One region of the Pseudoduganella sp. LjRoot289 genome, then DNA from elsewhere that is predicted to be linked to it. Evidence: predicted binding sites of a transcription regulator. Region 1 holds the regulator's gene; the other holds the start of a gene.

Region 1 (3,609 bases):
TCTCTCACTTGGAGTTTTTTCATGTTTGCAAAAGATCACACCCTGTCCTCCGTCGATCCTGAACTGTTAGCCGCGATCCAGAAGGAAAACACCCGCCAGCACGACCATATCGAACTGATCGCGTCCGAGAACTACACTTCGCCGGCCGTGATGGAAGCCCAGGGCTCCCAGCTGACCAACAAGTACGCCGAAGGCTATCCGGGCAAGCGCTACTACGGCGGCTGCGAATACGTCGACGTCGTCGAGCAACTGGCGATCGACCGCGTGAAAAAACTGTTCGGCGCCGAAGCGGCCAACGTGCAGCCGAACTCGGGCTCGCAAGCCAACCAGGGCGTGTTCTTCGCCGTGCTCAAGCCGGGCGACACCATCATGGGCATGTCGCTGGCCGAAGGCGGCCACCTGACCCACGGCATGGCGCTGAACATGTCGGGCAAATGGTTCAATGTCGTGTCCTACGGCCTGACCCCGGAAGAGGACATCGACTACGACGCGATGGAAGCGCTGGCCAAGGAACACAAGCCCAAGCTGATCATCGCAGGCGCGTCGGCCTTCTCCAAGAAGATCGACTTCGAGCGTTTCGCCGCCGTGGCCAAGGCCGTGGGTGCTTACTTCATGGTCGACATGGCCCACTACGCCGGCCTGATCGCCGCCGGCCTGTACCCTAACCCGGTGCCGCACGCCGACTTCGTCACCTCGACCACGCACAAATCGCTGCGCGGCCCGCGCGGCGGCATCATCCTGATGAAGGCCGAGCACGAGAAGATCATCAACTCGGCCATTTTCCCAGGCATCCAGGGCGGCCCGCTGATGCACGTCATCGCAGGCAAGGCCGTGGCCTTCCAGGAAGCGCTGCAGCCGGCGTTCAAGGAATACCAGCAGCAAGTGGTGAAGAACGCCGACGTGCTGGCCAAGACGCTGATCAAGCGCGGCCTGCGCATCGTGTCGGGCGGCACCGAGTCGCACGTGTTCCTGGTCGACCTGCGCGCCAAGAACCTGACCGGCAAGGAAGCCGAAGCGATCCTGGGCCAGGCGCACATCACCTGCAACAAGAACGGCATCCCGAACGACCCGCAAAAACCGTTCGTGACCTCGGGCATCCGCCTGGGTTCGCCAGCGATGACGACGCGCGGCTTCAAGGAAGCCGAGGCTGAGCAAGTGGGCAACCTGATCGCCGACGTGCTGGACAACCCGCATGACGCTGCCACCATCGAGCGCGTGAAAGCGGCTGTCAAAGTGCTGGCCGACGCGCATCCGGTTTACGCCTGATACCTGGCTTGGTAACATCAAGGGCGCCGCGGCCGTGTTGGTCCGGCGCTCTTTTAACATTCGAAAGCGCATCGCCAGATGAAATGTCCGTTCTGTCAGCATGAAGAAATCCACGTCCTCGACACCCGCGTGTCGGAGGAGGGGGACGCGATCCGCCGGCGCCGCCGCTGCGGCAAGTGCGACAAACGCTTTACCACGTATGAGCGGATCGAACTTGTGATGCCCTTCGTGGTCAAAAAGAACGGCAGCCGCACGGAGTACGCTGCGGCCAAGTTGCGCGGCTCACTGATGCTGGCCTTGCGCAAGCGCCCCGTTGCGGCTGCCTCTGTGGATGTGGCGGTGCAGGCGATCGAGGAAAAGCTGCTCACCAGCGGCAAGCGCGAAGTCGATTCGCACTATCTCGGCGAACTGGTGATGCAGGAACTCAAGCGCCTGGACAAGGTGGCCTACATCCGCTTCGCCTCGGTCTACAAGAACTTCGAAGACTTGGCCGAGTTCCAGGACGCCATCGAAGAAGTGGGCCAGTCGCCCAAGTCCTGACTTGCTCAATGACGAGGGACGGCCTCGTCCAGCGTGCGTGCATCCAGGATGGCTGCAGCCCAGCTCTGCAACTGGTCCGGGCTGGCTGTGGCGACGCGTGCGGCGACCTCGGAAGGCAGTGCGCCGAATCGTTGAGTCAGCTGCAGGGTGAGCAGGGCCGCTTGGCCTTGCCGCAGGCCTTCCTGCAGCCCTTGCTCCAGCCCTTGCTCCAGTCCTTGCTCCAGTCCTTGCTCCAGCCCTTGCTCCAGCCCTTGCTCCAGTCCCAATTGCCGTCCTTCTGCCAGCCCTTTTTCTTGCGCCTGGATAAATTCGCGCTGCAACTGAATTCTGGCGCCACGCGGAATGTAGTTTTCCATGTTCTGCCTCCCTTGAAAGACGATGATGTCCTGCCAAAGCTGGTCTTCCAGTTCTTTCGGCAGCCACATGATCCAGTCTATGATATGGAATAAGTTTATGACACGTTGCCGGTCCCAGTCACGCGCAATGAGCATGCGTGTGAGCTTCCATTTTGCCGAGTGCCGCTGTCGGGGCTGGTGTTTGGTTTGCTGGGTCAGCAAGTGCGCGGCGGTCAGCAGCGCGAAGGGATTTTCGTGCGCCAGCAATTGCTCCACCCGATCAGCATAATCCTGAAGCTTGGCGATTCGGAAGCGCAGACGGAAGTCGCAGCCTCGGAATGACTGGTAGCTGAACATGCGGGGCCGCCAGTGCTTGCTGCTGTCGGCCAGGACAGCCAGACTGGCGACCGGACGCCGGTAACGATCGTATATGCGGTACTGGTAGACGAATATCCGTTCCGGCAATTGGCTGTCGCGCCGGGCTTGGACTTCGATATGCACCAGCACCCATCGCTCGCCGCCACCGAGCATGTGGATGCGCACCAGATGATCGGCAAGCCGTTTGCCGAGCGCGCTATCTTGCGCCACTTGTTGCAACTCCTTGTCCAGGAACTCAGGTAACTGGGTCCAGTCTACTGTGGCGTGCACATCCGGGAAATAAAAGGCCAGGAACTCAGGGAAAAATTGAACCAGAGCGCCCTTCCAAGGTGCGTCGTAAGCGTCGTTCGGCAGGGATAGAGAGGCGATGGGCATGGCCCAAGTCTAGCGCGATGCCGCAGGGCATGTTTCGACATGGCGCAAGCCCAGGCGGGCCGGCGGGCAAGGAAAAAGGTTCCCGGTACACATATCATTCCAGGTCGCAATGACACTGGGCAATTATTCTTACTAATTTGAAGCTGAGTTAGCTCGGCTTTGATTTGCATCAAACCGGCCCCCGCGTGAGTTGCTAACTTGTAGTCAGGTTTTCCCTCAAACCGCTACACGTTGTGCGGAGGTGCCGCATGTCGTCGCATGGGCAGGTGCAGGGTTTTGCGCTGATCGAGGTGCTGGTGTCGGTGGTGGTGCTGGCCATCGGCGTATTGGGCGCGAGCGCCATGCAACTGGTAGCGCTGCGCGTGCGCCACGAGTCGCTGATGCTCACCAGCGCCGCGCAGATGGCTTCCGGCATGGCAGAGCGCATGCGCGCCAATCCCGGCCAGATCGCTCCGGTCTACCTCACACTCGATTACGACGCCCACGCCGAACCTGCGCCCGCGATGCCTGACAGTCATTGCTGGTCGGCTGCCTGCGACAGCGCGGCCATTGCGGCGGCGGATATGTACGACCTGAAGCGGCAGGTGGCCACGCAGTTGCCGGCTGGGCGTGTGCGCATCTGCCGTGACGCAGGCATGTGGGACACGGGCCAATTGCGCTGGGCATGCGCAGGCGGCCCGGGCGCCCCCGTTGTCATCAAGATAGGATGGCGCGG
Region 2 (3,609 bases), 1.1 Mb from region 1:
CCACGCGCAGAGTTCGCGCGCCGGCAAGCCCTTCGTGGCCGTCAACTGCGGCGCCATCCCCGAGGCGCTGATGGAGGCCGAGTTCTTCGGCTACCGCAAGGGCGCCTTCACCGGCGCGGCCGACGAGCGCGACGGCTTCTTCCAGGCCGCCAACGGCGGCACCCTGCTGCTCGACGAGGTGGCCGACCTGCCGCTGGCGATGCAGGTCAAGCTGCTGCGCGCGATCCAGGAGCGGCGCGTGCGCAAGATCGGCGCCACCGCCGAGGAGCCGGTCGACGTGCGCATCGTCAGCGCCACCCACAAGAACCTCGAGCGGCTGGTCGAGCTGGGCCAGTTCCGGCAGGACTTGTTCTACCGCCTCAACGTGATCGAGCTGAGCCTGCCGCCGCTGCGCGAGCGGCTCGACGACCTGGGCGTGCTGACCGACGCCATCCTGGCCCGGCTGGGCACCTTCGAGCAGAAGATCGCGCTCGGGCCGGGTGTGCTGGAGGCGCTGCGCGGCTACGCCTTCCCGGGCAATGTGCGCGAGCTGGAGAATATCCTGGAACGCGCGCTGGCCTTCGCCAACGACGGCGTGATCGAGGTGCGCGACCTGGCGCTGAAGGGCGCGCGCAGCGCCGAGATGCCGCCGGGCTATGTGCCGCCGCCGGCGGACTTGCGGGGCGAGACGGAGCCGGCTCAGCATGGCCCGGACCGCCGGGCAGTCCCGCTTGCGCGGGAGCGGCAGGGCGACGCTGATGCCGCCGTGCCGAGCCAGACACCGCTCCCGGTCGTGCCGCCGGCGCCTGTCATTCCGGATCGCCGGACCGCCGCGGAGGCGGGACGGTCCGCCGCTGCGGTCCATACACCGCCAGCATCACAGCCAACGTCACAGCCAACGTCACAGCCAGCGCCACAGCCGCCGGCGCCCGACACCCTGCCCAGCGACCTGCCGGGCTACCTGGCCCAGGTCGAGCGCGACATCATCCTGCGCGCGCTGGCGCAGACCCAGTTCAACCGCACCCAGGCCGCCAGCCTGCTGGGCATCAGCTTCCGCCAGTTGCGCTACCAGATGCAAAAGCTGAACATCCAGGAGCCGGAGGCGTGAGCGCGCTCTATATAGTAGGGGAGGACGGCTGGTGCGCCGGCGCCGCCCGCTACGACTCGCCCAACTACAACTCGCGCCCGCCCGGCGCCGAGGTCGAGCTGCTGGTGGTGCACAATATCAGCCTGCCTGCCGGGCGCTTCGGCGGGCCGCACGTGTCGGACCTGTTCACGGCCCGGGTAGACTATAATGCTGACCCGTCGTTCGCCGACCTGCGCGGGCTGGAAGTGTCGGCGCACTTTTTTGTGCGGCGCGACGGCCGCCTGCTGCAATATGTTTCTTGCAACGACAGGGCCTGGCACGCCGGCACCTCGTCGTTCCGGGGACGCGACAACTGCAACGATTTTTCGGTCGGCGTCGAGCTTGAAGGTTCCGACAATGTTGCGTTTACGCCAGTGCAGTACACCGTGCTGGCGGACTTGGCGGCGGCATTGCAAAAACGCTATCCCTTGCGGGATATTGTAGGCCACGAGCATATCGCGCCCGGCCGCAAAACCGATCCGGGCCCTAGTTTTGACTGGGAAAAATTGGCTAATTTGCATGCTGATTTTTTGAAAAAGATCGGTCCGTTAGTAGCCGCTAACCGGCAAGCGCGCTTCCCATTTGACCTCTAGAAATGTCAAGCCAGAAAGAGAAAAAAATATATGGTCTTGCCATGCTTGGCAACTAGAATTAGTATAGAGCCCCGCTGGGCCAACTAAATGTAGTGAAATAGAATTGTTTCCCACACTAATTTTCTTGAGAGCAGACGTACCATATTCACTATCAACACAGCCAATTACGCAACTAGTTGGCTGTATTTATTTGTCTTTCTTAAAATACAACTAATCACAGCGGTGCACGCTGCTAGATTTGGAGGTTAAATGCAATCTACACATGACTCTGGCGTTATGCCTGTGCCACCAGCGCCTACTTCGGGTGCCCCAACCACCTCGACCGCAGCTGCAAGTGCACTGGGCGATTACCGCATCATCCGCCGCAACGGCGCGGTCGTGGCGTTTGAACCTTCCAAGATCCAAGTCGCGATGACCAAGGCCTTTTTGGCCGTGCACGGCGGCCAGAGCGCTGCTTCCGCCAGCGTGCGTGAGATCGTCGAAGAGTTGACCAACGGCGTGGTGTCGGCGCTGGTGCGCCGCCAGCCATCGGGCGGCACCTTCCATATCGAGGACGTGCAGGACCAGGTCGAACTGGCGCTGATGCGCTCCGGCCAGCACGACGTCGCGCGCGCCTACGTGCTGTACCGCGCCAAGCACATGGAAGAGCGCCGCGCCAAGAAGGACACCCAGGGCCTCGCCGCCGAACCCGAGCTGAGCGTGACCGAAAACGGCGTGCGCCGTCCGCTGGTGATGCAGGAAGTGCGCGACCTGATCAACGCGGCCTGCTCCGGCCTGGAAAAGCACGTCGACGCCGACGCCATCCTGGCCGAGACCGTCAAGAACCTGTACGACGGCGTGCCGGTCGAGGAATTGCACAAGTCCGCCATCCTGGCCGCCCGCGCGCTGATGGAAAAAGACCCGGCCTACTCGCAAGTGACGGCCCGCATCCTGCTGCACACCATCCGCAAGGAAGTGTTCGGCCACGAGGTGCCGCAGGCCAAGGCCGCCGCCGAATACCTGACCTATTTCCCGCAATACATCGCCAAGGGCATAGCGAACGAGCTGCTCGACGCCGAGCTGGCCAATTACGACCTGGCCAAGCTGGCCAAGGCCCTGGTCGCCGACCGCGACCTGCAGTTCGGCTACATCGGCCTGCAGACCTTGTACGACCGCTACTTCCTGCACGTGCGCGAAGTGCGCATCGAAATGCCGCAGGCCTTCTACATGCGCGTGGCCATGGGCCTGTCGCTGCGCGAAGAGAACCGCGAAGCGCGCGCCATCGAGTTCTACAACCTGCTGTCGACCTTCGACTTCATGTCGTCCACGCCGACCCTGTTCAACTCGGGCACCCTGCGCTCGCAGCTGTCCTCGTGCTACCTGACCACCGTGTCGGACGACCTGGAAGGCATCTACGACGCCATCAAGGAAAACGCGCTGCTGGCCAAGTTCGCCGGCGGCCTGGGCAACGACTGGACCCCGGTGCGCGCGCTGGGCGCCCACATCAAGGGCACCAACGGCAAATCGCAAGGCGTGGTGCCGTTCCTGAAAGTGGTCAACGACACCGCCGTCGCGGTCAACCAGGGCGGCAAGCGCAAGGGCGCGGTGTGCGCCTACCTGGAAACCTGGCACATGGACATCGAGGAATTCCTCGACCTGCGCAAGAACACCGGCGACGACCGCCGCCGCACCCACGACATGAACACCGCCAACTGGATCCCGGACATGTTCATGAAGCGCGTGATGGAAAAGGGCGACTGGACCCTGTTCTCGCCGTCCGAGACGCCGGACCTGCACGACAAGGTCGGCAAGGCCTTCGAACAAGCTTACCTGGGCTACGAAGCCAAGGCCGCCGCCGGCGAAATCCGCGTGTTCAAGAAGATCGCCGCGCTCGACCTGTGGCGCAAGATGCTGTCGATGCTGTTCGAAACC

Evidence for each region. The regulator NrdR, encoded in region 1, represses ribonucleotide reductase genes. The targets are predictions, from matches to a motif close to CACNANATNTNGTG.
Region 2: the regulator NrdR is predicted to act here: its motif matches at 1,780-1,793, upstream of ACSQ8Y_RS20175 (ribonucleoside-diphosphate reductase subunit alpha).

The regions. Positions count from the first base shown of each region.
Region 1 is NZ_CAXUPN020000001.1:3,664,849-3,668,457, reverse strand. Features, by position in the region: gene glyA (serine hydroxymethyltransferase) at 22-1,266, shown strand; gene nrdR (transcriptional regulator NrdR) at 1,345-1,806, shown strand; gene ACSQ8Y_RS15670 (DUF4351 domain-containing protein) at 1,812-2,894, opposite strand; gene pilV (type IV pilus modification protein PilV) at 3,143-3,609, shown strand, end outside.
Region 2 is NZ_CAXUPN020000001.1:4,717,249-4,720,857, reverse strand. Features, by position in the region: gene ACSQ8Y_RS20185 (sigma-54-dependent transcriptional regulator) at 1-1,087, shown strand, start outside; gene ampD (1,6-anhydro-N-acetylmuramyl-L-alanine amidase AmpD) at 1,084-1,698, shown strand; gene ACSQ8Y_RS20175 (ribonucleoside-diphosphate reductase subunit alpha) at 1,975-3,609, shown strand, end outside.